DNA from 4 places in the Desulfitobacterium elongatum genome. Region 3 is predicted to be linked to each of the others. Evidence: riboswitches for the same ligand, from Rfam matches in the RefSeq annotation. Region 3 holds a riboswitch; each other region holds the start of a gene.
What was found. Region 3 has a riboswitch for cobalamin ahead of ACZ42W_RS18890 (alpha-ribazole kinase). Riboswitches for the same ligand answer to the same signal wherever they lie in the genome.
Positions count from the first base shown of each region.

Region 1 (7,902 bases), 1.1 Mb from region 3:
CAAGATCCAAGCTTCGGGCAGAAGGGCTGCTACCATTTTTACGACCGTTACAAAGGGAGGGACTAAGGAACTTGTCTTATTCGCTAAGGGATCGATATTGCGTAATGACAACCCAATGGCTTCAGGTCCTTCACTCAGCAGCTTGTTCTTCAAGGCACCAAAGGGGTCTGATTCAAGGTTCATATCCAATAACTCGACTTCAAAACCGGCTTTTTGCAAATGCGTAGCCAAGGTTACAATCCCGATCGGATAAACTCGTTCTTGGGAGACCCCTTCAACGGAAGGGGTCTGCACCAAAAGTATGCGCATCGTCATCACTCCAAAAGCAAAATCGCAAAGTACTTAACGAAATCCCGGCCCTCTGTCAAGGGGCGTAGGGCAATGCCCGCTTTTTGTACGGTTGAAAAAACATCAATTCCCGATGCCTCCATAGACGGCCGGGCCTCCTTTGTATTAATGCAGCCTTTTTCCCCATTACATTTTTCGCAGAGGGTGCATGGTCCTGCCCAAAGCGCAAATGCTTTATAATACCCTGCCGTAAAAGCCTCCTTCTCCGCCTTGAGCACCAGCCGCTGAAACGATGACGTGGGTGGTGTTCCTTCCAAGAGTAGACCATGAGTGTAGTCCTTGAGCATTTCCTTGGTCTTTTCTGCGGATAAGCTATTCGGCGGGCAATGCGGTTTACCGTAACTGCTACATCCAAATTGGCAGCGCAGATCAGTCCATCCCGGAATCTGAATATTCTCCACAGGGAATATGCGCACACTACTAAACCCTTGTCTTTGGATTCGGGCCATGAGCTGAGTTTTTGAGTCCAAACAAAGATTTTGCAAACAGTTCTCATCTTTGGCAGCAAAGATGAGAGCAGTATCTGAGTGAAGAGGTAGCATTTCAGTAACCGAAAGATTCCGTAGCCCTAGTTGTTCTCTTATCCACTGGGCTTCATAGACCTTACCATTATAGGTATTCACGAACATATTTATATCGAAAAGAGCCGCCTTTTCTGCAAAATGTTCGTGAAAAAAGTCATGAATGAGTAACAGCCCGTCTGGTTTTAGGCAAGCGACTGCCCGATCCAAAACTTCTCTAATCTCAGCCTCGGCATAAGCGTGGACAATATTCGAGAGGATAACTAGGTCATAATGCTCTTTCTTTAGAGGCCAGGGTTCGAGGATATTGGCTGAACAATATTCGAACCTGTCGCTATGTTCGGTCACTTCAAGCTGTTCTTGGGCATAGTCGAGCACTTCAGGAATATCCATCAAAGTGGCTCGGGCATCGGGAAAATGTTCGAGTAGCCTGATAGAAATCGTTCCTGGGCCTGAGCCTACGTCTAGAATTTCCCCTAAGGAGTCCAGTTTAGCTAAAAAAGGCAGGAGCTCCTTGACCTTGTTTTCTGCCACGCAGTCCATCGCCCGCCCATACTGTCGTATGCGTCGGACCACTTTCTCTTGGCCCTCATCTTTTCGGGTATACCTCACCCTGCCGCCCATCTTAAGGCAACGGCGGAGACTTCGCCAGTTGGGAAAGAGGCGTTTGCGCCATAAGATGGATTCTCCTTGGTAGTTCTCTTTACCCTTGACTAGGTACTCCTGTGAAACCCTAGTGTTAAAGTAAACTTCCCCGTATTGATCCAGTAATCCCAAGGCACAGAACGCTTGGAGGAAACGCTGAAGACCACTTGATTCTAAATCCAAAGATTCGGCAAGTTCCTTTAAACGTTTCCCTTCTGGTTCCAGAAGCGTAAAAATATTCAGTTCCACCGCTGTGAAAAGAGCCTCAGAGTACCAATACCCTGTAGCTAAATCCTCGAGGTATTGTGGACCATTCAATTGAGGATCATTGGTCTGAAAAGGTAAAGATTTTCCGGTCATGCCCGACCCAGCCCAAAATATTCGGCAGCAACCTGAGCAGCACATCCGGTTCCACAGACTGTACAATTGTGATCCGAATGGGTATCTCTGGCAGCAGCCTCCAATCGATCGGGATACAAGGCAGCCTTTATTTGCCTGTCCATATCCAGGGCAACTCGGGCCCGGGCCATTTCTAAGTCTCTCTCCCATGCTTGCTTATTCCCTCGAGCAATATCTGCGATATGAGCTGCCATTCGGGTTGTGATGACTCCGGTTCTTACGTCTTCCTCGGTTGGTAACCCGAGGTGTTCCGCGGGAGTCAGATAGCATAAAAAGTCCGCACCACTGGCTCCAACCAAAGCACCGCCGATTGCCCCAGTAATATGGTCATAACCCGGAGTTACATCTGTGGCAAGAGTTCCTAAGAGATAGTACGGAGCATTATTACAGAGACTTTTTTGCACTTTCACCGTTGCTTCTACGTGGTTGAGGGGGACATGACCCGGTCCTTCCACCATGACTTGAACACCGGCTGTTTGAGCTCTCCTTGTAAGCTCTCCCTGAATAATCATCCCTTGAAGTTGGGCTCCGTCCAGTGAATCGGCAATACTGCCGGGGCGAATGGCATCCCCGAGGCTTAGAGTTACATCATAAGCTTTCAGAATTTCTAATACACGATCATAATGTTCATAGAGGGGATTTTCTTTCTGGTTATGGAGCATCCAGCCTGTAAGGAAGGAACCACCCCGGCTTACGACATCAGTTACCCTGCCGGTTGTCTGCATTCTTTTGATTACGTCGAAATTCAGGGCACAGTGTATCGCCATAAAGTCTATACCATCAGCCGCTTGTTTTTCGATTACCTGAAGAATCTCCTCTATTTTCATCTCCACGACGCTTCCGTATTTTTCAATCGCTTCAATCCCCGCTTGGTAGATTGTTGTGCAGCCAACCGCTACATTTGCAAGGGATAGAGTCTGTTTTCTCATGCCGTCAATATCTGATCCCGTACTTAAATCCATAAAGCTGTCACATCCGGCTTCTTCAGCTATAGCAAGCTTTCTGGCTTCCATTTTCATGTCTTCACGGTCGCTTGAGGTACCGATTAGAGCATTCGTTTTAATCCGCAGTCCTTCTCCAATACCACAGTAATTAAATTCCTTCCGGTTTTTATTTCTGGGGATGACGATTCTCCCTTCTGCTACTCCTTGGCGGATAAACTCTACGTCAACATTTTCCTTCGCTGCGACGGCTTCCATTTCCTCAGTAATAATTCCTTTACGTGCTCTTAAAACCTGAGTCATAATATCCCACCCTTTCCTTCATTAACAGCTATGTTTTGGTGTTTTTAGATACTTCGATACGATCTCCATCGCACAGTACTTTCCGCACATGGCACAGGCTGAAGATTCACCATTGTTCCGGGTTTTTCGAATCTCTGCGGCTCTTTGCGGGTCAATAGCAAGTTCTAACTGTCTCTTCCAGTCGAGCTTTTTCCGTGCGATAGACATTTCTAAATCCCATTGATGAGCTGACTTCAATCCTTTGGCCAAGTCACCTGCGTGGGCAGCAATACGAGCAGCGATGACTCCCTCCCGTACCTCGTTGACACCGGGTAACCCGATATGTTCCGCTGGAGTCACATAACAGAGAAACTCTGCCCCAGCCCAAGCACTCAGTGCCCCGCCGATCGCTGCATTAATATGATCATAACCGGCAGCAATATCGGTTAGCAGGGGCCCGAACACAAAGTAGGGTGCGCCCTTACAGAGGCTCTTCTGCAAAGTAACTGTTGCCTTGACATGCTCGAGGGGCATATGTCCAGGGCCTTTAATCATGATTTGAACCCCTGCCTCGCGGGCACGCCTGACCAGTTCTCCCAAAACCACCAGCTCTTGTACCTGAGCTCCGTCTAGGGAATCTGCTAGGCACCCTGGCCTCATGCCATCCGCAAGACTTAAGGTCACATTATATTTTTTGGCAATTTCCAGGACACGGTCATATTGTTCGTAAAGGGGATTTTCACATTGGTTGGCGATCATCCAACCGATTAAGTGAGATCCTCCGTAACTTACGAGGGGATCAATGCGGCCTTCGCTTTTTGCCCGTTTCACAATATCCATGGTCGTTCCACAGTGCAATGCGAGGAAATCAACCCCTTCTGCCGCATGGCGTTCGATAACCTCAAACATCTCTTCAACACCCATTTTCACACTCGAGCCGTACTTTTTCACGGCTTCAGCCATCGCTTGATAGACGGGTAGGGTTCCTACTGGTACAGTAGCGGAACTTAAGGTTTCTTGGCGCATTGCATCAATATCACCGCTGACACTAAGGTCCATTAGGGCATCTGTACCTACTTCTAGAGCGGTTCTGATTTTTTCAACTTCCCCACTGATTGTGGCCTCGCTTCCATACAGACCGATACTGGCACTGACCTTCGTACGCAGTCCTTTGCCAATTCCAACCGGAACGATATTCTTATGGTTGATATTACCGGGAATAACAATCGTACCCTCAGCAACTCCTTGCCGAATAAATTCCGGTGAGACTCCTTCCCTAGACGCCACCTGTTCCATTTCAGGTGTAATGATTCCCTTTAAAGCGCTAGTCAATAAACTCATAATTGTCCTCCTCTTTGATTTAATTATTTCTTATATTATGGAAACCTTTGAATCGGTTCCCAAAAGTTGCACAGGGTAAACACCGTCAAAACAGGCTGTGCAAAAATCGTGGGGTCGCTTCAATACTCGAAGCATTCGTTCTAAATCGAGATAATGAAGACTATCTGCCCCGATATGAAGTCTAATCTCTTCGATAGACCTGCGAGCAGCGACGAGTTCTCCAGAGGATGAAATATCGATTCCGTAATAACAGGGATAGCATAGGGGTGGAGAAGCCACTAAAAAATGGACTTCTTTTGCCCCTGCCTCCCGTAGTATACGGATGATGTGACTACTGGTAGTTCCCCTCACAAGTGAATCGTCTACAATCACTACCCGTTGACCCTGAAGTATCTCATCGATAGTATTAAATTTCATTCTGACAGCTTGCTCCCGGTTTTTTTGCCCAGGCCTTATAAAGGTCCTGCCCATATAGCGATTTCTGATCAAACCTTCCCGGAAAGGCAGACCGCGCTCTTCAGCATATCCCATCGCCACGGCCATTCCAGAATCTGGGACAGAAATTACCACGTCCCCCTCCACCGGAAATTCTTTAGCCAGTTCCCTGCCAAAATCCCGACGAACTAAATTGACAGTTCTACCGTCAATTACGCTGTCGGAGCGAGAAAGGTAGATATATTCAAAAATACAGAGGTGGCGGTTACCCGAGCTAGAGCGCGTAGGTATAGAATGAATTCCATTTTTGTCTATAATCACGATCTCCCCGGGTTCAATTTCCCTGATAAATTCTCCGCCCACAGTTTCGACGGCACAGGTTTCAGAAGCAAGTACATAGCCTGATTTCGTTCCTTTTAATTTTCCAAGGCAGAGGGGCCGCATTCCGTATGGATCCCGCAGGCCGATGAGACTGTTTTTTGTCATCACGACTAGAGAAAACGAACCGGAGATTTCACTCATACAGAGTTCTAGGATCTTCTCTAAGGGAAGTTGTCTGTACTTAGCCATAAATCCAAAAAATATTTCACTATCGGTACTGATTTCCTTAGATAAACGAGTCGGTTCCAATCTCTTTTTCAATAGAGAGACATTGGTTAAGTTGCCGTTATGAGCGAGAGCCACACTCCCCCTATAATTCCTGTACAATAAAGGTTGAGCATTGACCTCTGAACTATCGCCTGAGGTGGAATACCTGACATGACCAATCGCTATGCCCCCTTTTAAGGTGCTTAAAAGATTTTCATTAAAAACGTCTGTTACTAGCCCCATTTTTTTGTGTAAATGAATTTCCGTCCCATCGGAGATGGCTATGCCTGCACTTTCCTCTCCTCGGTGTTGTAGAGCGTTTAAACCAAAATAGGTTTTAAAGCCTACCTCATCACCAGGAGAATAGATACCGAATACACCACATTCATCTCGGGGCTTATCATTAGATTCATCAAGGTACATTTTTTCTTCCCTCCCTTGTGACTTCGTTTATCACCTAAATTGAACGAGGAACATTTTTCGATTAATGACCAGAGGCTAATGAAAAAATAGATAACAAAAAAATCCGCAACCCTAATAGGGTGCGGATTTTTCCATCATCCTCACTCAAGCCGACTTATACGCGAAGCCGACAGTTCAATTTTACAGGCAGGTCTCCTGACTCAGGTTCACGGCCTTTTGCCTCCTTCCTTCTTACAAAGTGGAAATGGCAAAGGCTCCCCTTTACAGTGGCGGGTCCGTCCGGGAATTCCACCCGGTTCCCTATTCTCCCTCTCGGGCACCTGTAAAAATATAGTGAATTTACTTTAGATAATATTCTCATTTTTCAGACTTGTCAAGACTATTCTTATATAATTTACCTATAATTTATATCCTAAAACCACAAAAGGCTTAAGCATGCGTCATATGCACTCCTAAGCCTTTTCCGTTTTCCACTATAGAGTCAACCTATCCTAAAACTCTTTTCTTAAAGTGGCGACTTGTTCTACAGACATCGATTCTTCTTGAGCAGATAAAGCGATCGTATCCATGATGGCATCAAGCTCTATTACGGATTGCTCAAGGGTCTCAAATTCTGATTCGACTTTATGGGACATTTCCTTACCCTGTGTCACTTGCTTTTCTCCAGTATTCATTTTTTCAACCGCTTCAGCGACGACGGCAAAGCCACGTCCCTGTTCTCCTGCCCGTGCCGCTTCGATGGCTGCATTCAAAGCCAGTAAATTCGTTTGCTCGGCGATACCAGAGTCTCTTTGAGGTACTGGAAAAATGATAAGCGGGCTGTACGCCCGCTTAATCTTAATCTTATCCTTATACGTTTACTGACTCACACACATACGTTTACTAAACTCACACTACGTTTATTTACTCACTCGTCTTTTCCCGAGCTTCTTCTTTCGACCTGTGACGATTTCTACTCGGAAGCCTTTTCGGCTCTGCCGAACTGTAGCGGCCATAAATCCAAGAAACATCACTGCCCATACGCCGCCAGTCACGATGGTTCCCATCAGAATCCGTAACGTTGTCGGCCACAACAAGGGTCGGCTCAAGAGATACAAAACATAAAGGATAGCTGACAGAAACCCACCTTCGAAGGTTATCGGCGGGAGTTCCTGAAGAAGAGAGACCAGCTCTGCCGGTCGAAAAAGATAGACGATGCCCACTGCTAATAAGAGGATAAAAAACAAGTTAATAAGATACATAAATAGGGAAGCTCCGGGTGAAATACGCTGTTGGGGAGTGTCTGGATTATAGCGGCAGTTATTAATGGAGTAAAAGAGTCCGATCGCGCTTGACCCCAGGGAGAGAAGCACCGCCCCTATCGCCAGAGCAAAAATCAAGGTAGTAGACATACCGATTGCATAGGATGTCCCGACTAACAAGACTTCCATTAATAACAACGTCGGAAGAACGGCTGCTAGCAATTTCCCCCAGACCACTGGCCATCCCGCAAGGGGAACGCTATTTAATAGCCAGTCAGATTCTCCTTCGCGACCGAATGATTGCAAAGCCATGTTACCGCTGAACATGACGGTGTACATAATCAATACGGTTATTAAGGAAGTGCGGCTTGAATCGGCATGGGAAAACATGAATTGGGCCACAAAGAAGAGCATGATAATCAAGGGCGTCAAATAGCCAAACCATTCCCGGGTGTCACGCTTCATATAAAGTAAATCTTTCTTAGCCACTGCCCACATTCCCAGCCAAGGAGAGCCTACACCGATGACCTCTTCCTTAAATAGTGAAGATAAAGCCTTTCCCTGCAGGCGATGCTCTTCCCCTTGCACGACGGTAACCCGTTTTTTACGACGTCTACCCCCTTCTCCTTGACTCAGTGATATGAAGCCCTGGCGGAATCCCCGTTCAACAAGCTTGAAAGCCATCATAAACAGGAAAGCGCCCACGAAGAAGATCAAGAGGCTCCAGCCAAGTCCGGC
Region 1 covers NZ_AP038772.1:2,913,042-2,920,943, forward strand. Annotated here, with positions in the region: gene bzaD (B12 lower ligand biosynthesis radical SAM protein BzaD) at 1-309, opposite strand, end outside; gene ACZ42W_RS13575 (DUF2284 domain-containing protein) at 315-1,874, opposite strand; gene bzaB (B12 lower ligand biosynthesis ThiC-like protein BzaB) at 1,871-3,157, opposite strand; gene thiC (phosphomethylpyrimidine synthase ThiC) at 3,179-4,477, opposite strand; gene purF (amidophosphoribosyltransferase) at 4,508-5,923, opposite strand; cobalamin riboswitch at 6,092-6,262, opposite strand; partial or broken gene ACZ42W_RS13595 (methyl-accepting chemotaxis protein) at 6,603-6,708, opposite strand; gene ACZ42W_RS13600 (putative ABC transporter permease subunit) at 6,823-7,902, opposite strand, start outside.
Region 1: linked by a shared signal. The riboswitch ahead of purF (amidophosphoribosyltransferase) and the one ahead of ACZ42W_RS18890 (alpha-ribazole kinase) in region 3 are both predicted to bind cobalamin.

Region 2 (7,902 bases), 2.0 Mb from region 3:
GTTCCCTAAGGATTTTAGTGCGGACGGGGTTGTGTTAGATGGTGAATCTCAACCTGTCTTGCAAAACTTAAGTGAGTTAGATGAAGAATGGGTATTGCCTTTTATAGACACGGGCATTACTCAGCTCGTTTTCATGCCGCTGATTCATTTTGGACAAAAGATAGGGGCTATCGTTTTACTCGGAGGTCTAGAGGGATCCCTCGATAAAGATCGATACTTTTACATGAAGCAAGTTATTCCTTTAATTTCCTCTTTTATCTATGAACAACAGTTGCGGTTGGCTTCAATCGAACGGGAACAAGAACTGACTTTGTTACTTCGTGGAACAGAAATTCTCGTACAAGCGGATTCAGAAGAACAGCTTTTGACAGAAGCCGGAGAAATGGCCATGGAGATTTTATTTCTTCCTGGAGGATTCTTCTTACTAGAGAATCAAGAAGGTATAGCCGAAATACGTGCACCCTTTGGAAGATTGAAGCAGATGGACTGGGATTGGCTTACCTGGGTAAGAAAGTATATTCCTCAAGAGAGCTTTTCCTGCAAAAATAAGGATGTGCATTTTCTTGACATAGAAGATAATCCTTTCAACTGGGAAAGAGTACGGATTCAGCCTCTTAAGACACATAGTGGATTAGTCGGAGAACTATGGCTCATGAATGCGAGGGAACAGGCTACTGAACAGAGGCAGGAAATCCTAGCTGCATTTGTCCGTGTCGTGGGAGTTGCCCTAGAGACGATAAGGCAGAGGGATGAACTCGCGCGACTAGCTAATACAGATCGTTTAACGGGGATACTCAATCGTCAAGGCTTTGAGCGGCGAATTCGTGAAGAAATAGCAGGCGCACTACGAAGAAATTCTTCGTTCCTATTGTTAGTCCTCGATCTGGATATGTTTAAACAACTTAATGATTCATTGGGTCACCCTATTGGGGATGAAGCACTGAAATATATTGCGCAGAACTTACGAGCAGCAGTTCGTGAAGAAGATATCGTTGCCCGGACAGGTGGAGATGAATTCACTGTCGTGCTGACCGATGTTCAGATTGGGGAGGAAGCCGTCCAAGTTATTGAACGCATGAAGAAAAGCATGCGGCTGGAGGATTATAACCTTGGAGTTAGTATCGGCGTGGCGGAATTTCCAGCAGAAGGACGAAATTATAATGAATTGTATCGACTAGCTGATAAGAGACTTTACAAGGGTAAGAACTTGGGAAAAGGGAATATTATATCGACTTAGCTCTCCGAGGTGGGGGGTATTTTCTTTAGTATGACTCCATTGAGTATCCATTGTAGGTAAAGGCAGTGAGAAAAATGAAGAATTATGTTCGAACAATCTTGGAATGGGCTGGACTTATCATCGTTGCGTGGTTAATTTCTTTTGCCATACGGACGTTTGTTTTCGATACACGGATCGTTCCGACCGGGTCGATGCTTCCAACGATTCAACTTCAGGATCGAGTCATTTTTGATAAACTGTTCTATCGCTTTGCTCCCTTGGAGCGAGGAGATATTATCATGTTTCAGCCTCCAAAGGTTTCCGGTGAGTCTGATGACCTGGTGAAACGAATCGTGGGTTTACCTGGGGAGACCTTGGAAGTTCGAGAAGGTAAGGTCTGGATTAATGGAAAGGCCCTAGATGAAACGTATTTGAATCAGGCTCCGAAATATACGTATGGGCCGATCGAGATTCCGGAGAATGCCTATGTTATGTTCGGAGATAATCGAAATAATAGCAAGGATAGTCATATCTGGGGCATTTTACCCAAGGAAAATATCGAAGGCCGAGTGATCATCCGATATTGGCCTCTTAATCGATTCGGAAAGATTTAATAAAGGGTCGGGAGGATATCTTGACCAATCAACTATAGTTTCTTGACAGAATGAAAGGCGGAGTAGAAACATGAAGTATGCGAGCTGGATGAATAAGGTTGGGGAGAGTTTTATCGGGGAGATGCTGAGAGCGGCTCAAAACCCAGAGATGATTTCCTTTGCTGGAGGACTACCTGCGCTTGAGTTATTTCCAGATCGAGAACTCAGGGAAGCCTTTCAAAAAGTTTTTGAGGAACAGGGAAGAGCGGCCTTACAATATTCTGAGACTGCGGGTTTCCCTCGGTTAAGGGAATGGATAGCTAGTCAACATAGTCGAAATCAAAGACCAGCAAGAATAAGTGAAGTGATAATTACTACGGGAAGTCAGCAGGGTTTAAGTCTCTTAGCCCAGACCTTCTTGGACCCAGGCGATACTGTCTTTCTCGAAACGCCCACTTATCTAGGGGCGATTCAGGCCTTTGAAGGTTTCCGGGCAAACTTCCAGATGATTCCTTCAGATGAGGAAGGGATTATTCCTAGTGAGTTGGAAAAAGCCCTTAGTGTCACTACCCCGAAATTTCTCTACTTAATTCCGAATTACCAAAATCCGTCTGGAAAAATCATGGGCTTAACTCGCAGGAAGGAACTACTTAAGGTCGCACAAAAATATAACTTGTTGCTTGTTGAGGATAATCCCTATGGTGAACTGCGTTTTGAGGGAGATCCATTGCCAAATCTAGCTGATTTAGGAGAGAATGTGGTTTATCTCGGGACATTTTCCAAGATCCTCGCTCCTGGACTTCGAGTAGGATATGTAGTGGGAGATGAAGATATTATCGCCCATTTGGAGCAAACCAAGGAGGGCGTCGATTTACACAGTAATAACCTGACACAGCGGGCAGTTTATGAATATTTGAGCCAAGGGTATTTGCCAGAACATATCCAGAGATTGCGGGAAGTGTATGGTGTCCGGCGGAATGCTATGGTCGATGCAATACATACCCATCTTGGAGATAAAGTGGAAATAATTGTTCCAAAGGGAGGCTTATTCTTGTGGGCAAAGCTCATCGGCAAGGATAATAGCTTTGATTATGTTCAAGAGATGATCCAACACAATGTACTTTATGTCCCGGGAGCGTTGTTCTACGCTGATGGGCGCGTTTCCAATGAAATGCGTCTGAATTATTCTTGTTCTACTCCAGATATCATTGAAGAAGGGGTTAAACGGTTGGCTCGGGGGTTGAGTAAGTAGATTCAGCGCATGTAGAAGGACGAAAAGGCTCGTTCACTACTTCGCGAAAAGCTACGCTATCACGTCTTTGAAAAGTTTGCTTTGGTGAATAGAGTAATAGAAATTTAATGATGAAAGCCGTTTTTCTTCAACTAAGTAACGTTGAGAAAGAACGGCTTTGCTTATTTGAGCTTCTTATTCGTTTTTAGTGTAGTAATGGAAAAGCTCCAAGTAGAAAAAAGAGCTCTGCAAATTCGATACTTGCACCATAGAGATCACCGGTAAGTCCGCCGAGAAGATGAGAAGACTTCGATGTGAAGATGAGGATGAACAGGGTGGCGGTCAAAAAGCCTATTACTCCTGGCCAGTGTAAGAACCAGAAGGTTAGAAGGAGAAGAAAAATCCCCTGGCTTAAGAAAATGCCTTTGGTTTGTCGGGAGGCTTCATGGAAGCCTTTGCCTAGCCCGTTAGCGCGAGCATAGGGGAAAAAATGGACTCCGATTAGAAATATCCACCGTGATAGGATGGGCATAAATAAAAGGATTAGCGGGGTTGATGGAGAGGGGAGAGAGAGGAGTTCTACGAAAAGCGAGGATTTAAGAAGGAGCAAGGCGATTGTGCTTATAGCTCCAAAGGCGCCGACCCTGCTATCCTTCATAATTTCCAGCATGCGTTCGGGGGTACGAGCGGATAACAGCCCATCCATGCTATCCATAAAGCCATCAAGATGGATTCCTCCTGTGAGGACTAATTGCAGGATTAGGAGGAGAGCTCCTGTGATAAGTGGAGGATACCAGGAGAGTAATAGGGTTGAACTTACACAGAGAATCCCACCAAGAAGGAGTCCGACGACGGGATAATAGTGCTGACTCTGGGTGAATTCCTCTTGAGAAACGTCTTTGGGGTTAGGAAAAGGAATACGAGTCAAGAAGGTCAGAGCAATCTGTAATTTCCTCATTTTTGTATCTTCACTTCCCGCTTTAGGGAATCTATCAGTACTTGTCCAGATTCTTTGATCTCCATTGGATATCCGGCAACGACGGAATAGACTTTAGAGGCTGTACGACCAAGGAGTTGATTTGCTCTCCCGGCTAGATCACGGTAGGCCCGCGATAAAGGGTTATCCGGAACAATTCCTTGCCCCACTTCATTCGTCACCATAATCACCTGAGGAACAATATCCTGGGCGAGATGGGCAACCCTTCGAACTTGATCAAGAATGATTTGTTCTTTCTCATCCTGAGCAAAAGGATCCTCACTTGATTCCTCACTATATTCAGAGAGGAGGAGATTCGTCAGCCAAAGAGTTACACAGTCGAGTAAGAGGACGACCTGTTCATTTCGGTAGTGTTCCAAGACGGAAGAAATAGCAAGAGGTTCTTCCACGAGGCTCCAATCGGAAGGGCGTTGTTCACGGTGCTTTTTTACACGCAGAGCCATCTCCTCGTCATAGACTTGGGCCGTAGCGATATATACAACAGGAAGTCCAGGATGAGCTGCAAGAAGTTCAGCAAAGCTACTCTTCCCGCTCCGTGCTCCTCCCGTGATGAGAATCAGATCAGACATGATATACCTCCAAAGGAAAATTTCAGAAGGGTATATTATATTACTCCGAAAAGTTTGTCAACAAAAGATTTACTTTTCGCTATCCTTTTCGCTAACTCCAGCAGAAGCAAAGGTAGCCATCTCATTAAGGATATGAATAGAAGCATCAAGTAAGTGGAAGGCGACTGCCGCCCCTGTTCCTTCTCCAAGGCGAAAATCGAGGTGCATGATGGGTTTTAGCTCAAGGTGTTTAAGAGCTGCGATGTGGCCTTGTTCGACAGAGGAGTGTGAAGGAATCAAGTAGAGGCGTGACAACGGTGAGAGTTGAGTAGCAATCAAAGCGGCTGCGGTAGAAATGACTCCATCGAGAACTACAGGAACTCTAGAGTAGGCGGCTTCCAAGATCACACCCGCAAGCGCACCAATTTCTAAACCACCGATTTTACTTAAAACATCGATACCATCGTTTGGATTTGGATGATTAACCGTGATTGACCGTGTAATCACTTCTTGTTTATGAAGCAAGGCTGAATCATCAAGCCCAGTTCCTCGGCCCGTAACTTCGGCTGCAGGCAATCCTGTGAATACCGAGACGATTGCTGCACTAGGGGTAGTATTCCCGATTCCTACTTCCCCAGTAGCTAAGACCTTTACTCCGGATTGAATCGCTTGACGTGCGATTTTCGCACCTGTGAGAAGGGAGAGAATGGCTTCCTTTCGGCTCATTGCGGGGCCCTTAGCCATATTCTCAGTTCCGTTTTTTATTCGATTACGCATCAGTTCTGGAGGGTCGAGAGGGAAAGCAATCCCGACATCCGTACAGATAACTTCCGCCTTGGCGTGCCTAGAAAGTACATTGATGCCAGCTCCACCCTGTAAGAAATTATAGAACATTTGTGGGGTAACTTCTTGTGGGAATGCGCTGACTCTTTCGGCTACAACTCCATGATCTCCAGCCATGACAAGGACAGCTTTCTTTTCAACTTCTGGCCAGGGGTTCTTTTGAATCCCACCAAGTTGTTTGGCTATGTGTTCTAAGACTCCCAGACTTCCAAGTGGTTTAGTTAGGGAATCGAGACGTTCCTGAACAGCCAGCATGGACTCCCCGTCTAATCCCTGAATACCTTCGATAAGTTGAGTTAATGCGGACTCACATTCCTCGAGTGTTGCGTTGGATAAGTCTGAAAGACCATGCAGCTCATCAACTGGGAGTACTTCATTTGATAGTTCTGTTTTCCTCATCATAAATCCTCTCCTTCTGATAAAAAAATAAAGTCCCGCCACATTTCTGTGGTCGGGACTTTGCCGTCATCTCCGTCGCTTTCCAATACACCCTGGAAAGTCTTTTTCATCTCTGGCAGGTCTCCTGGCTAAGATTCAAACACCCGAAACCCCTTCCCGGCAAATGCCAGTGGTTTTAGTTTGGGCTCATCTCTTACAGTGGTGGGTCCGCACCGGAATTACACCGGTTTCCCTATTCTCCCCAAAGGGGCACCAAAGATTTTTATAATGAAATTATCTTAAGAATAACAAAAAATTCCGATTTGTCAATAAAAATATTCCTTTTACAAAACTCAAAGAAGGGGTTATCATTACTTAAAGAGAATGTTGTACTAGTACACTTGTTTTTAATTGCTATTTAAGCAATACACATTAGAATAGGGTATGAGGAACAATCATTCAAATTTATCATAGGAATAGACAAAATATATTAATCAGGAAGTGTAAATTGTGAAAGATGTTAAAATGCAAAGGATCTCCCTTCTTTTTGATGGAGTCGTCATTTTCCACGAACTTAATCAGGATGGTGTCATCCATTCGTTGAAAACTCTTTTGAAACTCATCGCCTCGCCAGAAAACAATCTAGCTGAAGTCTATCGTGAATATCACCGTTTCTGTTCTTTAGCGATCGAAGTGAACTGGCCAGCGCATCTTTGGGATCTCCTCTTAGAAGATGAAAATGAATTAACACATCAAGTAGCACGGAGTAACAGAAAAGAGATTGTAAGAAGTTTTGTTGAACTGGCCACCCGTGATATTCTCATCTGGCGTGAAATTTCGGAATTAACACCAACAGAAATCAAGGAAGTCATTCAAAAGAAATTCTCCTTAGTAGAGAAAGATTCACAAGACATATGGTTAAAATCCCCACTTTCCCTGTCAAATTGGCCGAATTGGACTCCTGAGAACTCAACGTTTTCAACGAAAGAGATGAGTCCAGCTGAAATCTATCTGCATACAGCTAAGAATCAAGTCAAAGAAGCTTTGGCGAAGGGAAATCCAATTGAGATGATGGATGAATTGATTTCGTTCTATCAGAGGGTGGGTTCTGGAATTTTTAGTCGTTCATTTGCCTATAAGTGGCAGGGCGACTTTGGTCACCTCAAAGGGGTTCGTCCAGATCCGATGCATAAGAGTCAGTTAATTGGTCAAGAACGGGAGCAAAGTATAGTGCTTCAGAATACTGAGTTTTTCTTATCGGGATACCCTGCGAATAATGTCATTCTTTATGGTAATCGTGGAACTGGGAAGTCTTCCTTAGTCAAGGCGCTTTTGCAAGAATACTATGATCGGGGATTAAGACTGGTCGAACTGTCAAAATCGGATCTAAAAGATTATCCGAAAGTCATCCAGCTTCTTGGAAAACAGCCACAGAAGTTTATCGTATTTATCGATGATCTCTCCTTTGAAGAGTCTGAGGCGGAATATAAAATACTTAAAACCCTTCTTGAAGGTGGGTTAGAGGGGAAACCTCAGAATGTCTTGATTTATGCGACCTCGAACCGACGTCACTTGGTGCGCGAAAGTTTCTCGGAACGGCAAGGAGATGAGGTCAACCGTAGGGATAACATGGAAGAAAAGTTATCCTTAGCGGACCGATTTGGAATCACAGTGACCTTCCCATCCCCCGATCAGGAAGGGTATCTGAAAATCGTTGAAGAGTTAGCGACACAGCAAGGGATTGTCATGGAGAGAGAGTCGTTAAGGCAGCAAGCCTTACGTTGGGTTATGCAGCATAATGCGCGATCAGGACGTACAGCCCGTCAATTTATTGATTACTTAGCCGCTAGTCAAGGCGTAGCAGCTAAGTAACACTAGTAAAGTAAACCCGTCCTTGAGGAAGGGTAAACTTTGCATTTTGAGTTGATGTAAGGGGCTAGAAGACTAAGAAAAAGTGTGGGTGATCCCCACACTTTCTTAGTTTAAGAGAGTTAGATAAATCAGTACCGCATTTAAGGAGATAATCAAGGTGACTATGATGCAGCCGATAATATTTGTGAACTTTCGGTTTGCCATTTCTCCCATCACGTCTTTTC
Region 2 covers NZ_AP038772.1:2,034,958-2,042,859, forward strand. Annotated here, with positions in the region: gene ACZ42W_RS09640 (sensor domain-containing diguanylate cyclase) at 1-1,237, shown strand, start outside; gene lepB (signal peptidase I) at 1,312-1,830, shown strand; gene ACZ42W_RS09650 (aminotransferase-like domain-containing protein) at 1,901-3,061, shown strand; gene cobS (adenosylcobinamide-GDP ribazoletransferase) at 3,246-3,998, opposite strand; gene cobU (bifunctional adenosylcobinamide kinase/adenosylcobinamide-phosphate guanylyltransferase) at 3,995-4,606, opposite strand; gene cobT (nicotinate-nucleotide--dimethylbenzimidazole phosphoribosyltransferase) at 4,676-5,827, opposite strand; cobalamin riboswitch at 5,925-6,099, opposite strand; gene ACZ42W_RS09670 (ATP-binding protein) at 6,317-7,678, shown strand; gene ACZ42W_RS09675 (Nramp family divalent metal transporter) at 7,784-7,902, opposite strand, start outside.
Region 2: linked by a shared signal. The riboswitch ahead of cobT (nicotinate-nucleotide--dimethylbenzimidazole phosphoribosyltransferase) and the one ahead of ACZ42W_RS18890 (alpha-ribazole kinase) in region 3 are both predicted to bind cobalamin.

Region 3 (7,902 bases):
TTAAGTTTCTGATAATAATTGCAGCTTCATGATCTCCTCTTTCCCCTTTGAATGAAGAAACTGTTATCGCCACTGGAACTAAACTTCCATCTTTCTTGGACAGTCGGGTTTCGAGATAGGGCAGAGATCCCCCTTTTCTGATTGTATTGAGTACCAAACATTGGCCGGAACATGCCCCATTTCCAATTCGCTTATCACAACCTGTAACGGAACAAAAGTTATGTCCAATTAATTCCTCAAGTAGGAATCCTGACATATTCAATAATGAAGGATTAACTGCCAAGATCCTTTTATCCTCACTCACGAGAAGGATACCATCAAAACTCGTTTGAAATAGAGCTTGCAGTCGTTGCTGTTTTCCTCGCCTCATTTTATTGATTATAATTATCAAGATAACGATAGCTAAACTCATAACAATTAAAAGAAGAGTCTTCGCTCCCCAATAATTCATAGCAATCTCTCCAAAATATTCGTTCATCATTTCACTTATAATTATACTCTATATTTTCCTTCTGACGAAAGAGTAGAATATATAAGGATTGAATATTTTGCCGGTTATATTTTCATCATATGCCACCCAAAAATAGCATCCACAGCAAACAACCATTTTTTTGTGCACATAAGATTGTTGGACTATATTTTCGTTTGTAAAAGAAATCTATGATCAGTCGAGGCTTCTTTGCATGAAGAGAGGCCGTGTAGAAAACAAAGCGTCTACACGGCCTCTTTTTATACATTTGTTGCTATATATTTAAGTCCCCATTAAACTATGCGCCATTTCCACCACTTCCACCTAGCCGAGCAAATCCATTGAAATCCAAGGTAGCCCCCGTTACTCTGCTTGCACCATGGGGTCTTATAATCGAATCAAACCGACTTAGAAACCTAGAGAACCTTCCCCTTGATTTCTTGAAAGCAAAAAGGGAATTAAGCCCAAGTACATGGGTTAATTCCCTCTTCTCGTTTGAACTATCAATATCTTTCTTAAATCACTCGGTTTATGAACTAATTCATGGTGTTCTTAGATTGCCCGAAGCGTTGCTTAAGATAACCTATAACTCCCGGTGCAATGGATATCCCGATGATCGCGAAAATAACTATTGTGAAATTATCCCGAACAATAGGCAGATTACCAAAAAAGTATCCCCCGAAAAGAACAATGCTTACCCAAAGAAAGGCTCCGGCGAGATTAAATAGCAGAAAACGCCAGTAGGCCATCACCCCAACTCCTGCTACGAAAGGAGCAAACGTTCGAATGATTGGGATGAATCGCGCCATAATAATTGTCTTTCCCCCATGCCTCTCATAGAAGTGTTGGGTTCGTTCAAGATTCTCCCGATTCAGGAAACGCATTTCTTTCGAAAAAACTTTAGGCCCAAAAAAGTGACCAATCTGATAATTCACAGTATCCCCCAAAATCGCAGCAACGAAAAGTAAGACAAACAACGTCTTTAGGTCTAAGGCACCACTCGCTGCGAAAGTTCCTGCTACGAAGATTAAGGAATCTCCCGGAAGGAACGGAGTAACAACAAGACCCGTCTCTGCGAATATAATCAGAAAAAGAATGAGATAGGTCCACGTGCCGTAAGCTTGAATTACAACACCTAGCTTCTCATCGAGATGAAGAAATATATCAATCACTGTTTGAATGAGTTCCATTGCACACCCTCCGACTTTGACTTGTTTTCAAAACTACTTCTCTAATAGTACTTCATTCGACAGAATTTTGCTATTCCCTTTCTCTTCTAATTCCCTTTATGACTGAAGAATAACAATGAGTTCCCCAAATTCTTCTTAGTGCACCCTTTAGAGAGAAAGTACGGAGGGGTCATTAGTTTTACAACTTTTTTGTTAGTGTAAATCCCGAATATGAATATTAATGCAAAATTAACAAATTCTTCATTGTACTTTAACATTACTATGGTAAAGTACAAATAACGACATTCTTCTCCTACCTTTATATAGACGAGGGTTTAGCTCTCGCCTCAATGAACCGTCTATTAGACGGTTTTTTCTTTATAAGAGACCTAATCTAAGTCCCATTCGCAAGTAGAAGCCACCTACTATCATTAAAAAAAGCATTCCCATAATACAATAATCCCTTACCGCTAAATGTAGTTCTCGTATATTCGTCATTGTGCGGGCATATCCGTAGCCACGATTCAGCATGCCTTTTGCTAAATCCTCAGCAATCAAGATGGAGTTCACAAATAAGGGGACCATAATGGGGATATAAGCTTTGATACGTCCTAGGCTTCCTTTATCATTGATTTTTGCTCCACGAGCTCTTTGAGCCTCGAGAATGAGTGATCTCTTTTTATCCAGAGTAGGGATAAAACGCAGGGCAGTCGTTATCATAAACGATATTTCCGAAGGAACTCTAAACTGATTCAAAAATAGCATAAAATCATCCATGGGAGTGGTTAAGGTTAACACCGAAGAAGCTAGAACCATAACCAGGAGTCGACAGATAAAATTGACCCCAGTCAACATTCCTCCTACAGATAGCGCCAAACGTCCGTCAGGTAAAGCAGAGAAAAGTACAATCTGGCACATCTCACTATGAAATCGTTCAGGTGGGTACGTAAAACCAGAGATCAAAAAAAGAAATAGACAAATCGAAACTAAAGGCCGGATAAGCTTCAAAACTTTCTTATAGGGTATATTACTCTGAACTGTTATTAGGACGATACCCAGCATGAGCAACACATTGTAGAGTGGATCCTCGAACAAGAAACTCCAGACGATGACGGTCAAAAGACCAAGTACTTTGGTACGGACATCTAGGCGATGAAGTAGAGATTCTCCCGGCAAATAGTCTACAAACATAGCGCCCGATCCCCCTCCTCAATGACTCTAACCAGTGACCCTCTGAATTCCTCAGCCGAAGTCGGTCTCAGACCTAAATCCGTTATCCTCTGACTCAGTGCACAGATTTGTGGCGGAAGAATTGCCGCCTGCCTTAGTATTTCAGAATTACCTAGAACCTCCCAGGTAGTGGCATCTCTTAATACATGACCCTTTTGTAACACGATGACCCGTTCCGTATATTCGGCAACGATGTCCATATCATGAGAGATCATAAGAATCGTTGTTCCCGTTCTATGGAGTTGTTGAAGCAACTCCATAATCTTTTGAACGCCCATCCAATCAAGGCCTGTCGTGGGTTCATCAATCACGAGAATCTTAGGAGTAAGTGCTAGAACAGAAGCAACCGCAATCAACTGACGTTCTCCCTTACCAAGTGTATAAGGATGAACCTCCCGAAATTTTTCTAGACCGGTTAACTCTAAGGCCTGAGTGATTCGATCCTTGATCTCCCTCGAATGAAAACCCGCATTTTTCAAACCAAACTCCAACTCTTTCTCAACTGAAACGGAAAAGATTTGGTGATCCGGGTTTTGAAACACATAGCCCACCGTTTGGGCAAGATGTGCAGTGTCATACTCCTTCGTGTTCATCCCCTTAATGATAACTTCTCCCTGTGTCGGCATGAGCAGCCCATTCAAATGTTTGGCTAAAGTGGTCTTCCCCGCTCCATTGGAACCGACCAGTGCGACGAATTCACCTTTTTGAATAACAAGATCAATCCCTTGTATCGCTATTTGTCCGGATTCATACTGGTGGACAAGTTGATTAACCTGAATGAACGGTGAACTCTGTGCTTGCTTTTCCACAGTCTTTTCTTGATCGTCTTCCCTTATCTCGATAGGCTTGGCCAATGGGTCCATTACGTTCCGCAACTTTTGTTTACTTGTTAAACTGCGAATCAGGGACTCAGCACTCGCAACGTCTAAAGGGATATCTTCAAATTCAATCCAGCCCCTTTGATAAAACTCCCAACCTAAAAGGCTTACCGGCAAGGGCTTTATCCCGAATTCCTGCAAAAAAGGAATATTGCGAAAAAGCTTTTCAGGAGCCCCTTGCCAAGCAATCTCCCCGTGATCAAGTACAACAAGTTCATCTGCTCTTTGAAGGATCTCTTCACTCGAATGTTCAATCACGAGAAGAGTCCGATCTTCTTCCCGACAGAGATCATCTAAGGCCCGATAGATTTCTACTCGCCCCTCAGGATCGAGTTCAGAGGTTGGCTCATCCAGAACCATAATTTCGGGCTCCATGGCTAGTACTCCAGCAATCACTAGCCTTTGTTTTTCTCCACCTGATAACTCAGCCGTGGAGCGCCCGTTATGTTCTCTCAATTGAACACTTTCTAGCGCTCGTTCAACTCTTCTATGAACCTCTTCAATCGGTACACCGAAATTTCGGGGTCCAAAAGCTACATCTTCTGCTACTGTTCTCCCAACAATCTGGCTTTCTGCTTCCTGAAGGACAAGTCCTACCTGCTTAGCCAATTCCTGCACTCGATACTTACTTGTCTCTTTACCAGCAACGATGACCTCTCCGATTAAATTCCCTTGCATAAGCTGTGGAATCAGTCCATTTAAACATAAACTTAACGTTGTTTTTCCTGCTCCTGTGCGACCCATTAAAACGACGAATTTCCCCTTCTCCACCGTTAAGTTGACCTGTTTCAAACTCTCAACCTCAGCGTGAGGATAGCGGTAAGAAACATTCTTTAATTCAACGACCTGCTCCACAGTTACACCCCTCTAAATCAATCGACTTCCCTTGAGAGCTTTATACGCTAACGCTGATACCACAATGTTGATGACTGAACCCACCAATAAGAAGGGCATTAACCCTAAAACGGCTCCCATACCACCCATAGGAAAAACCATAAACGCACCCGCCACGCCATTTAAGAGGGACGTCACGATCACCGCAGCAATTAAACCCATTTTCTTATTGACGAAGCGATAAATCAAGGCAAAGACAGCCATTTCTACAGCGATCACTAAATGCATAGGAATTCCAAGTGGGAAACCCACGACCGCTGAAGAAAGTAAATGACCGAGAGCAATGACTACGGCTCCTTCAAGTCCTCCAAAGGCTAATGCACTGAAAAAGCCCGGTGCAGAATCCAAGCCCACTGTCCCAACTGGACTCGGGATTTTAATCAAGGCACCCACTGCACTCAATGCAATAAAAACGGCCATGATTGCAATCCGTCTTATATTCAGGGCCGAGTTCTTGATGGTTTCTTCCTTTGAATTTGAACGGTTAATCATTATAAATTCCCCCTTAATTTTATTACTTCATCCTACTTGTACCCTTTAATTTTGAACCTTAAATAATCCCACCGAGCCTCCCAACCTTACAGATCGGAATCGTTCCAAAGTCGCCAAGTTGAATATTCTCAGGTGCCGTAAAAATAACACACGTTGATGGTCCTGCCGATTTTTCTAGATTAAGTTCGCATTTCGGTTCTCTCATAAATTCAACACCTACTATCGAAGCAATCGCATTGACTTCACCACGTATTCCTTGAGATCCCACTGGGATAATGTCATGAACCGCACGGTATCCTAGTAATTTTACAAGATGATCACCTTGGACAATTTCCGGATCATCTGGACTAAGGATCTCCGGCCCCACCTTAGGATGGCCCATACAAAAAATACCATCTCCAGGTTTAGATTGTCCGATTCTAAGCTTCGCTTTTTCACAAACCCCTACTACAGTAATCCCTAAGCCTGTTTGCTCTGTGAGCATATTCTTTTCTGTACTAATAGCCATAGGCATCGAAGCCAGATCCATAACCTTTAGCTCCTCTCTCACCCCCTTAAGTATTTCTTCACCTGCAGGCTTAGGCTCATTAGAAATCGCAATCGTGATCATCTGTGGAATCGCCCCAATGGAGAGTACTTCCAGCAAAGCGACTCGTGCAGTAAACCTCCCTGTTATGCTCCAAGGCACTTTGACTACATCGCGCTCCTTCATACCGATGGCACCACAAGAATCGCATGCTGCCACAAGGTATTGTGCCTCATTTAAGGAAACCACCTCAACATCTCGCCCATGATATCCCATTTCCCCCCTCCTTTCTTGCAAAAATAAAAAGTTCATAGTCATCTCGCTTCCTCCTCTCGGATAAAGCAAAAAGACCATGAACTTTACCATACTTCATGTGCTTCTAGATTATAGGCAGGTCTCCTGACTTAGAGTCATTGTCTCTTACATACCTTCCCAGTTACCCAGTGGCATCTCTGCATGAGACTCCTCTTTACAGTGGCGGGTCCGTCTGGGATTCACACCCAGTTCCCTATTCTCCCTCGCGTGAAGGGCACCTATAATCCATTTAATTGTTGAAATATTCTAATCCCATTCTAGACCAGATCAGATTAATGTCAAGCTTTTTTTGTATCTGTACGAAAATCGAGCGTCGCAAAACTACTTTTCAAAGAGTTGGTTATGTACATCATTTAATGAAACCTATTGAAATAAATATAAAAAGTAACAATATCCAGAAATAATTATTAAAAACATAACCATAATAGGAATAGTTCTTTTGACCAAGTCTAAAAATGATGTGTTGAAATGCACAGTTACTATTGCTAAACAAATATGAGTTGGAGAAATTTGCATCGCCATATATGTTAAACACATTAGCAATATCATTAGTGCTAAACCTCCATAAGGTATAGCTGCAAATGCTAAAGGCATGCTTATTGCTATAATTGCTTGTGAACCTGCAATCATAGTTCCAACTATGAAAATAAGGGAAAATATAACAACCGTTGGAACGGGCAACCCTCCAAATGCTTGTGGTAATTTATTTATTACACCTGTGTATGTTAAAACATCCTTAAACATCATAATAATCACAGTACTAATTAATAACTTGGATTCAAATGCGCTAATAAACATAGGCGCTACTTCCTTAAAAGAAAATTTATTGATTATGAAGCTCATTATAATGACTGGAATGACGCCTATGTAAACTTGGCATTTGAAAAAAAGTATAATTACGATTGTTAATGCAATTGTCCATAAACTACGTATCAAATTTTTAGCATCTTCCTTTTTGTCAATTGAATCTGGCAATCCCGTTTCTTTTGGTATCTTTCTCACATAGAACAAATATCCTAATAAGAATAAGATTAAAACCATTGGTAGCATACCCACTACAAAAGCAGTCATGTCAACACCTGATAATTGCAAAGCTAAAATAATCGATGAATAGGTAGGCAGAAAAGCTTCTGATATATGCCTGAAATAGCTAGTAATAAATGTTTTATCTTCCTGACTAATAAAATCTCCACCTGCATTATCCACAATTGGAGCTGCTATGATAATAGAACCTACTGATGGTAATAGCCCGATAATAAAAGGTGCAAGCATTGCATTAACTCTTCGACTATTAAACATTCCACTCAATGACTTTTCTGCTAGAAATAAATGATCCCTCTTTTCAAGCATTCTCTGCAAAAAAGTAATGGAATAGAACGATAAAACCAAAGAGATTGTTACTTGACTAATGCTCGAAAGACCCATTATTTTCAAAGTTTGTATAATACCCACATTAAAAAATATACTTATTCCTATGATACCAACTAAAATTGAAATATATAGTGGCTTTTTAAATTTCATTGCCACAATAATCATAATAAATACCAATAAAATTTTTATTAAATCCATAGGTACTTCTCCTCGTCAAAATACAGTTTATTGTTCTAAAGATTATTTAGTCACACAATTTTCCTGACCCATACCTAACCACTAATCTCAAACAATAATCTCACGGATTTCAGGTCCGTGAGATTATAAGCGAACACTTAATCTAGTTTAGCTAAACAGTTCAACGCTCTTTTTAGCTAATCGCATCCCAAATATTCTTGCCCTTTCTTTCTGGTCTTCATCACCCTCTTGAATGCACACAGGACCATAGTGAATAAAAGGCTGACCCTCAGCAGCACCAGACGAATAGATTAACATCCCTTTTACCAACAACTCTGCAATCAATCCTAGCTCTGTTACTTCTGCTCCACCACCTATATA
Region 3 covers NZ_AP038772.1:3,987,181-3,995,082, forward strand. Annotated here, with positions in the region: gene ACZ42W_RS18865 (ATP-binding protein) at 1-451, opposite strand, end outside; gene ACZ42W_RS18870 (DedA family protein) at 1,006-1,659, opposite strand; gene ACZ42W_RS18875 (energy-coupling factor transporter transmembrane component T family protein) at 2,017-2,829, opposite strand; gene ACZ42W_RS18880 (ABC transporter ATP-binding protein) at 2,820-4,601, opposite strand; gene ACZ42W_RS18885 (ECF transporter S component) at 4,614-5,132, opposite strand; gene ACZ42W_RS18890 (alpha-ribazole kinase) at 5,191-5,934, opposite strand; cobalamin riboswitch at 6,031-6,210, opposite strand; gene ACZ42W_RS18895 (DUF401 family protein) at 6,337-7,542, opposite strand; gene ACZ42W_RS18900 (flavodoxin family protein) at 7,690-7,902, opposite strand, start outside.

Region 4 (7,902 bases), 1.9 Mb from region 3:
CTTTTGCGTTAACAACTTGTCCAATGGACAGAATTTTTGGGGGGCATACACTAACACAGAGAGAGCACCCCTTACAACGATCAACGTTAATTTGTAAATGTCCAGCCATTGCGATTCCTCCTTAAAGGGGTAAATACCTATTCTTTAGCCATTGTACCAAGTAAACTGAATATATTCACTTAATATCATTCTAATTTTTAGATAGAACGAACTGCCTGCTGACTCAAGGCTGCCATAATAATGGACATCACCTTACTACGAGGGGAGTCATTTCGAGAGGTTAAAACAATAGGAACTTGGGCACCGAGGATGATACCGGCCATCATTCCTCCTGCAAAATAAACGAGGGATTTCGCAAGGACATTTCCAACTTCGATTGTTGGGACCAAAAAAACATCCGTATCTCCGTTGATCTTACTTTCTATTCCTTTGTGCCTTAAGGCTGCTGAGCTCATGGCCCCATCCAAAGCAAGGGGACCCTCGAGGATCGCTCCCGGAAAGCACCCTGCTTTGCTCATCTCTGCCAAAGCCTTAGCATCCATTGAGGCTGGCATCTTCGAGCTAGGAATCTCATTCGCTGCTAAAGCTACGATATTGATCTTCTCCATACCAATGGATTTCAGATAATCAATCGTACTCGTCAATATCTGCTTTTTTTGTTCTATATTGGGGGCTATATTCATTCCACCGTCTGTAACGAAATATAAATGAGGAAAACCTGGGATTTCGAAGGCTGCCAAATGGCTTAGTAATCGTCCAGTCTTCAGCCCACGTTCTGGACGTAGTACTGCTCGCAGAAAATCTGCGGTATTCACTAGGCCCTTCATGAGAAACTGTGCCTCACCATCAACAACTTGATCTACCGCTAGATTTGCAGCTTGTTCCAGATTGGTTTCGTGGATGATTTTACTTTTATTTAAATCTAGACCTATTTCTTCTGCTAACAGAATGACCTTTTCTCGATCGCCCACTAATATGGGTTCGATATACCCACCCTCTTGAGCAAGTTTTACCGCTTCGAGAACGTCTTTGTCTGCAGCAGCAGCAACAGCCACCTTTACCGTATTCAAATTTCTCGCATGATCCATTAGATTTTCAAATCCGGTATAGCGCAAAGGGAACACTCCTTTATACTCGTGAAAAATTTAGTAAAATCTAACCTCTATAGATTTGGGCCTGCTCTTCCCCTTTTATTACTCGAAGAGCGCCTAAAGCAAGTGCTTCCATCTCCACTTCTCCCGGGAAAATTTCTATCGGTGCAATAAATTGAACTCTTTGAATTATCGCCTGTGTGACAAATTTTGAATAAGCCAAACCACCCGTTAGTACAATCCGATCGACTTGACCGGCAAGTACTGTGGCCATCGCGCCTATTTCTTTTGCTACTTGATAACTAAGAGCTTCTAATACTAATCTTGATTCCTCATCCCCAGCATTTATCCGTTTCTCAACTTCGCGGACATCCTTGGTACCCAGATAGGCATAGAGTCCCCCCTCACGATTTAAGAGCGATATGACCTCCTTCTCTGTATATTTTCCCGAAAAACACAACTTGACCAGAGAGATAGCAGGTACCGTTCCACACCGTTCAGGAGCAAAGGGTCCTTCGTTATTCGCATTATTGACGTCAATCATACGTCCCTTCCTATGGGGAGAGACTGATATCCCGGTTCCCAAATGAACAACGATCAAATTGAGCTCTCGGTACGACAATCCCAATCGATCTGCAACCTTGTGCGCAACCGCTTTCATATTCAGGGCATGGGACAAGCTAAAACGCGGTAATTCAGGATGCCCTGACAAGCGTGCAATCGGTTCCATCTCATCAACCGTAACAGGATTAACAATATAGGCTGGAATCTTTGTTTTCTCAGCCAAGGAATAAGCGAGTATACCTCCCAAATTGGAAGCATGTTCCGAAATAGCGTTATGAAGTGAGTTCACCATATATTCATCTACAAGGAAAGTCCCCCCTGGCAGTGGACTTAAAATTCCGCCACGTCCAACGACAGCATCAAGAGAATCGATACTTAATCCATGCTGTTCGAAGGTCTCGCGAATTTTCATCTTGCGATAAGGATACTGTTCATTAATCCTGCTGAATCCCCTTAATTCTTCAGCCGGGTGCTCAATGACTTCTTTCCATAGACACGTCGAATCTTCGAATAAGGCAATTTTCGTCGAAGTGGATCCAGGATTAATCGCTAGAATTTTTCTCATTCGTCACCTCAATAATATGAATTTTTCATCCGAGCTTTTAAGAATAGAATTTATAGAAACAACCAAATCTAATAAGGTCTCAAACGAAAATTTCTGTAAAGATAGCCTAAAAGTAAATATTTTCGAATTCTTTAATTAGAGTGACTTGCAGTAAGGTTCTTTAAATTATATCAAACCTCGTCCAAGAAACAAATATAAAAGGAGTGTACAACAGATGACAGAAAGAAATATTCTCGCCTACTTTAATTCGGTGGATCAGGCCGAGGCGATAGCCAACCAGCTAAAAAGCTTGGGGATATCTGACGTACAAATTGACAGAATCCACAAATATCCTGAAGGGACTGCCGATTATGTCATGAATCCAGCGACAGGGCAGATTGGAAGCCTATCCGATTTAACCCTCGGAGATATAAGCGGGGATGTAGGACCTCTAACTGCAAGTGATCCAGCCGCTAGTGGCATGAGCGGGCAGAGTTCTGTCACAGGTCGAGACGTTTTACTAGCTGCTATCGTAGATGACTCACAGTTTGATCAAATCCGCAGCGATATTCGTTCAAATGGAGGTTTAATCTAACACCAATGGAGCTCTCCAGTTTAGAGTCGAACGATTGATTAGGTATACATATTTAGAACCGGCCCGATCGAAAAATCGAAAAGATCAGGAGTAGAAACATGACTGCGGCGACGACAAACCCTGCTTCGATGGCCGGAATATGCCAGAAGACAAGAGGTTCTTTCCCGAGTGCAGAAGCTATAACGAGACCACACATTATGATGCTGAAGGATAACAGGATAATACTAAAGGAAATCTGATTACTGATTCGATCAAGCTTTCGTAAGAAGGTCTCCAATTCTGGAATGATGATCTCGATCCGAGTCCTTCCCCTCTGAATCGTATGCAAAAGCGCCTTCGTCTGCTTGGGGAGTTCGATAATCAGTTCAGTATATTCCTTCAGATTATGCCAAGCCTTCTCCGCTAGGATCGTTGGATTGAAGCGTTCTTTTAGAAGTTGTCGCCCAAAAGGTTCAGCAATATTGACAATACTAATATTCGGATCAAGACGCTCAACAATCCCTTCAAGACTGAGCAAGGATTTCCCTAACAGGACGAGGTCAGAGGGGATAAGAATTCGGTGTCGAAAAGCGATCTGAAACAAATCATTCACTGCTTCCCCGAGATGAACTTGGCTCAAGGGAACATCAAGATACTTTTCTCTCAAGAGATCTACATCTCGAAACAAAACCTTGCGATCGATATCATCGGGCACAATTCCCATTTCAAATACTGCATCAATCATGTCCTCTGTTTTTTGCCTCATCATCCCGATGACGAGCGAGGCGAAGTTGTACTTCATATCGGGTGAAAGCCGACCAACCATCCCAAAATCAATGAAAGATATAATTTGTCCTGGCAGGACAAAGATATTTCCTGGATGGGGATCACCATGAAAAAATCCTTTGATTAGAATTTGCTTAAACATCGCCTTAATAAGATTTTCAGCGAGAACCTCACGGTTATATCCAAGATTTTCGAGATTCTCAATCTGACTAAGCTTTACCCCACGCATGAACTCAAGAGTTAATACTCTTTTTTTAGAATACTCCCAATACACCTTAGGGATTTGAATCGTCGTGTCCTCAGCGAATTGCTTCGCAATCTTCTCAGCGTTGCGCCCCTCGATACTGTAGTCGAGCTCACTACGAAGTGAGCGAGCAAATTCGTCAACCATGTCCCTCACATGATAAAGCGCCGCCCACTCAATTCTCCTCTCGGCAAGCCCTGCAAGATCCAAAAGAATCTCAAGATCCGTTTCGATAGTATGAGCTATCAAAGGTCGCTGAACTTTGACTGCGACTTCCTCTCCTGACTTGAGTACCGCATAATGTACTTGGCCAATCGAAGCTGCAGCAATAGGAGTTTCATCGAATTCCATAAAGATGTCGCTTGGGGCGGCCCCAAGTTCGGCTTCAATGATCTTACTCGCTTCAATAAACGAAAAAGGAGGCACCTGATCTTGAAGTTTTTCGAGCTCAGTAATCACATACGCTGGTAAGATATCCGGTCTTGTGCTCGCAATTTGCCCCATTTTGACATAGGTTGGCCCTAACTCTTCAAGCGCTATCCGCAAACGTTCTCCTAACGTTTGCGGATCCACCTCTTCTTCGGTTCGAAAAATCCGCTTTGGAAGAGACAATAAATTAATGAGCCCCATCTCTTCTAGGATGAGGCCGAACCCGTGCCGGGCGAGAACTGATGCGACTTCGCGATAACGATTGATATGACGGATTCTTCTTCCGATCATTTCGATTCCCCTAGCAAAACAGTATTAATATCTCAAAGATTCTCAACGTTTGTTGTCATCAATTCAATCATTACCAGGAGTATGGTCTTGAATATTTCCCTGAGCATTTTCCAACTCCACGATCCGTTTCTCGAGTCTATCGATATCCACTTTACTCGGGATATTCAATTCCTCTAATATCTTCTGAACTTGATCTCGAAGTTTTGTATTAATCTCTTTATGCTGCTCGTTGCCTTTCTGGATGAGTTCGTTGATCAGATCCTTGGACTCACTTGCGGAAAGTTCTCCTTTTTTTACAAGTTCATCGACGACCTTTTCGATTTGCTCCTTACTCACAACTGCAAACCCTAGACCCAATGCCAAACCTTTTTTGATTAAATCTTTCACAGAAAACACTCTCCTTTAAGCTTAAGTACTGGTAGTTCGCACATTCCATCGATACCCTGGCATCATAAAACCTACCCTAAGAAAAATCTATTCCATTGGATACAGTAAAATCCTTCTCTTACTATTATTTGCTTACTCTTCTAAAAAGATTCGAATCACCATCAAGATAATGATAACCACTTGGTGCAAAGAATATCTTGGACTTTAACTTATGCATGCTATATAATTGAAATAAAAGAATATAGCATGATGATTAGGTTCTCCTCCTATATGAGTTGAGAGGAGTAAAAGGGTAAGTCGGTGTAATTCCGACGCGGTCCCGCCACTGTAAAATGGAAGTGTATTCTTCTATGCCGCTGTCCTATGACTGAAAGGCGTGAATACATTGCCATAAGCCAGAAAACCTGCCTATTCATTCGAGCGTACATCCTTCGAGGACAAGGAATAGTCGCTGCAAAATGGAATATTTCTAACGCAGCAAATCAAAAACCTTTTATCCTCGTGGTAAAAGGTTTTTCAATTTCTTTCTTCCTCACGTGCACAGAAAGGGGTAACAAAGCGATGAGAGATGTCAAATTATTCCGAAAAACAGCGATTGTATTTTCCCTTATCTTCTCCTTGATTTTCGTTAGTGGTTGCAGCACAACCCAAACTCCACAACAGCACTCGAAATCTCCCGAACAGAAAACTTCACTTCAAACGATTTATCCTCTCGTCTTTAAAGATGATGCGGGAGTAGAAACAACCCTTAAGAGTAAACCTCAACGGATCGTGTCCTTTGTCCCCGCCTCCACAGAGACTTTATTTGCGCTTGGCCTAGAAGGCAAAGTCATTGCCGTCACCAAATATGATGATTATCCCCAAGGGATTCAGCAAAAAGTAGAATATATCTTTGAAGATAGCCTTCATCCAAATGTCGAACAAATCCTAAAGCTTAACCCAGATTTGATCGTCTTAGGTATGCAGGATGAAAAAACTGTGAGCTCCATCCGAAATCTTAAGATTCCCGTTGTTCAGGTAAATCCTCAGAGTCTTGAGGCTACATACAAAACCATTGAGAAATTCGGACAAATCACCGATGCCCAAGAACAAGCAAAGAAAATTGTTGACGGGATGAAACTGAAGGAAAAAACGATTTCAGACAAAGTCGCTACTATTAAATCTACAGATCGAGCTAAGGTGTGGATTGAAGTCGATCCCGACCTTTTCACTGCAGGAGAAGGCACTTTTCTGAATGAGCTCCTCACAAAAGCAGGCGGAATTAATATTGCCAGTGATGTTAAGGATTGGGCTCAATACAGTGCCGAAAAAGTTATAGCTAAAAACCCTCAAGTCATTCTTGACACCTATTCTTACTACCTACCCAATGTGAAGGATACAATCTTAGTGCGTCCAGCCTGGCAAACTATCGAAGCAGTTAAGAATAAAAAAGTTTACGATTTAGATAGTGATATGGTTACTCGACCGGGTCCCCGTATTGTTGATGGATTAGAATCAATAGCAAAAGCTATTTACCCAGAACTGTTTAAATAAGAACGTAATCAGGAGGAAGGAAAGGCATGAGCATCAAAACTCTAGCCCCGAAAAGTATATCGTGGATCAGTGGCCTGTTCATTCTTCTCCTATTCTCCATGGTTTTTAGCGTCATGACTGGCGCCGTTCGTCTCCCTTTCCATCTTACTTGGCAAATCCTCCTGAATCATTTGCCCTTCTTGAGTTTAGATGCGACTTGGACGATGGCTCAGGAAACGATTGTATGGAATTTGCGTTTACCACGCGTATTTCTTGCTTTGGTCGTGGGTGCGATGTTAGCTGCATCAGGGGTTGCCTTTCAAGGTATACTCCGGAATCCCTTAGCTGATCCTTATATTCTCGGAGTATCTTCAGGAGCCGCTTTCGGTGCGGCTACCTCTATCGTATTTTTTAGAAGCTCATCGTTCTTTGGTCATCTTTCCCTCCCCCTCTTTTCCTTCGCAGGAGGACTTATTTCCCTGGGCTTTGTCCTAGCACTCTCTAAGCAACAAGGCCAACACGAAAGGGAAACACTGATTCTTTCTGGAGTCGTTGTGCAATCCTTGCTGGGAGCATTTCTCTCCTTTTTAATCGCAATCTCAGGACAACAGATGCAAGAAATCGTTTTCTGGATGATGGGGAGTCTTGCGAATCGCACTTGGACAGATGTGTTTATTCTTCTCCCTTATTTCCTCATAGGATTAACCTACCTTCTCTTTCAGCAACGAGACCTCAACGTACTCGCACTCGGTGAGAGAGCTGCAACCCACCTTGGGATGAATGTTGAACAAAAAAAAATCATTATCTTAGTTGTCGGCTCTCTCTTAACTGCGGCAGCAGTCTCAGTCGTTGGAATTATTGGCTTTGTTGGGTTAATCGTCCCCCATCTTATGCGCCTCTCAGTAGGGCCTGATCATAGAATTCTTCTTCCTGTCTCAACCTTGGCTGGAGCAATTTTTCTATTATGGTCTGATACTTTGGCTCGTACGCTTTTAGAATCACGGGAGATTCCGATTGGAGTCATTACGGCATTTGTTGGTGCACCGTTTTTTGGGTATTTACTAAAAAACAGGCTAAGGAGGGATTAGGGATGAGTTTATTTGAGCTTGAACACGTTAACTACCGTTATGGAACTTTTCCTGTCTTATGTGACATATCCTTTACAATTGCAGAAGGAGAAATATTCGGGATTATTGGGCCCAATGGAAGTGGAAAATCGACGCTTATTCGCTCAATGAGTGGCCTACACTCTCTTTCCTCAGGAAAAATCCTCCTTCGCGATAAACCTCTTAGCTCGTACTCTCATAAAGAACTCGCTCGCCAAATTGCAGTACTTGAACAAGAAGGTACTCCTCCTCTACCCTATACCGTGGAACAAATTGTCTCCATGGGACGATACCCATGGTTAAAACCCTTTTCAGAGCTTGGAGCACATGATCGTGAAATTGTGGAGAGCGTCTTAAGAAATTTAAATTTATGG
Region 4 covers NZ_AP038772.1:2,069,383-2,077,284, reverse strand. Annotated here, with positions in the region: gene ACZ42W_RS09855 (4Fe-4S binding protein) at 1-109, opposite strand, end outside; gene ACZ42W_RS09850 (bifunctional enoyl-CoA hydratase/phosphate acetyltransferase) at 198-1,115, opposite strand; gene buk (butyrate kinase) at 1,156-2,220, opposite strand; gene ACZ42W_RS09840 (hypothetical protein) at 2,435-2,794, shown strand; gene ACZ42W_RS09835 (ABC1 kinase family protein) at 2,847-4,523, opposite strand; gene ACZ42W_RS09830 (phasin family protein) at 4,587-4,910, opposite strand; cobalamin riboswitch at 5,149-5,336, shown strand; gene ACZ42W_RS09825 (ABC transporter substrate-binding protein) at 5,472-6,443, shown strand; gene ACZ42W_RS09820 (FecCD family ABC transporter permease) at 6,470-7,510, shown strand; gene ACZ42W_RS09815 (ABC transporter ATP-binding protein) at 7,513-7,902, shown strand, end outside.
Region 4: linked by a shared signal. The riboswitch ahead of ACZ42W_RS09825 (ABC transporter substrate-binding protein) and the one ahead of ACZ42W_RS18890 (alpha-ribazole kinase) in region 3 are both predicted to bind cobalamin.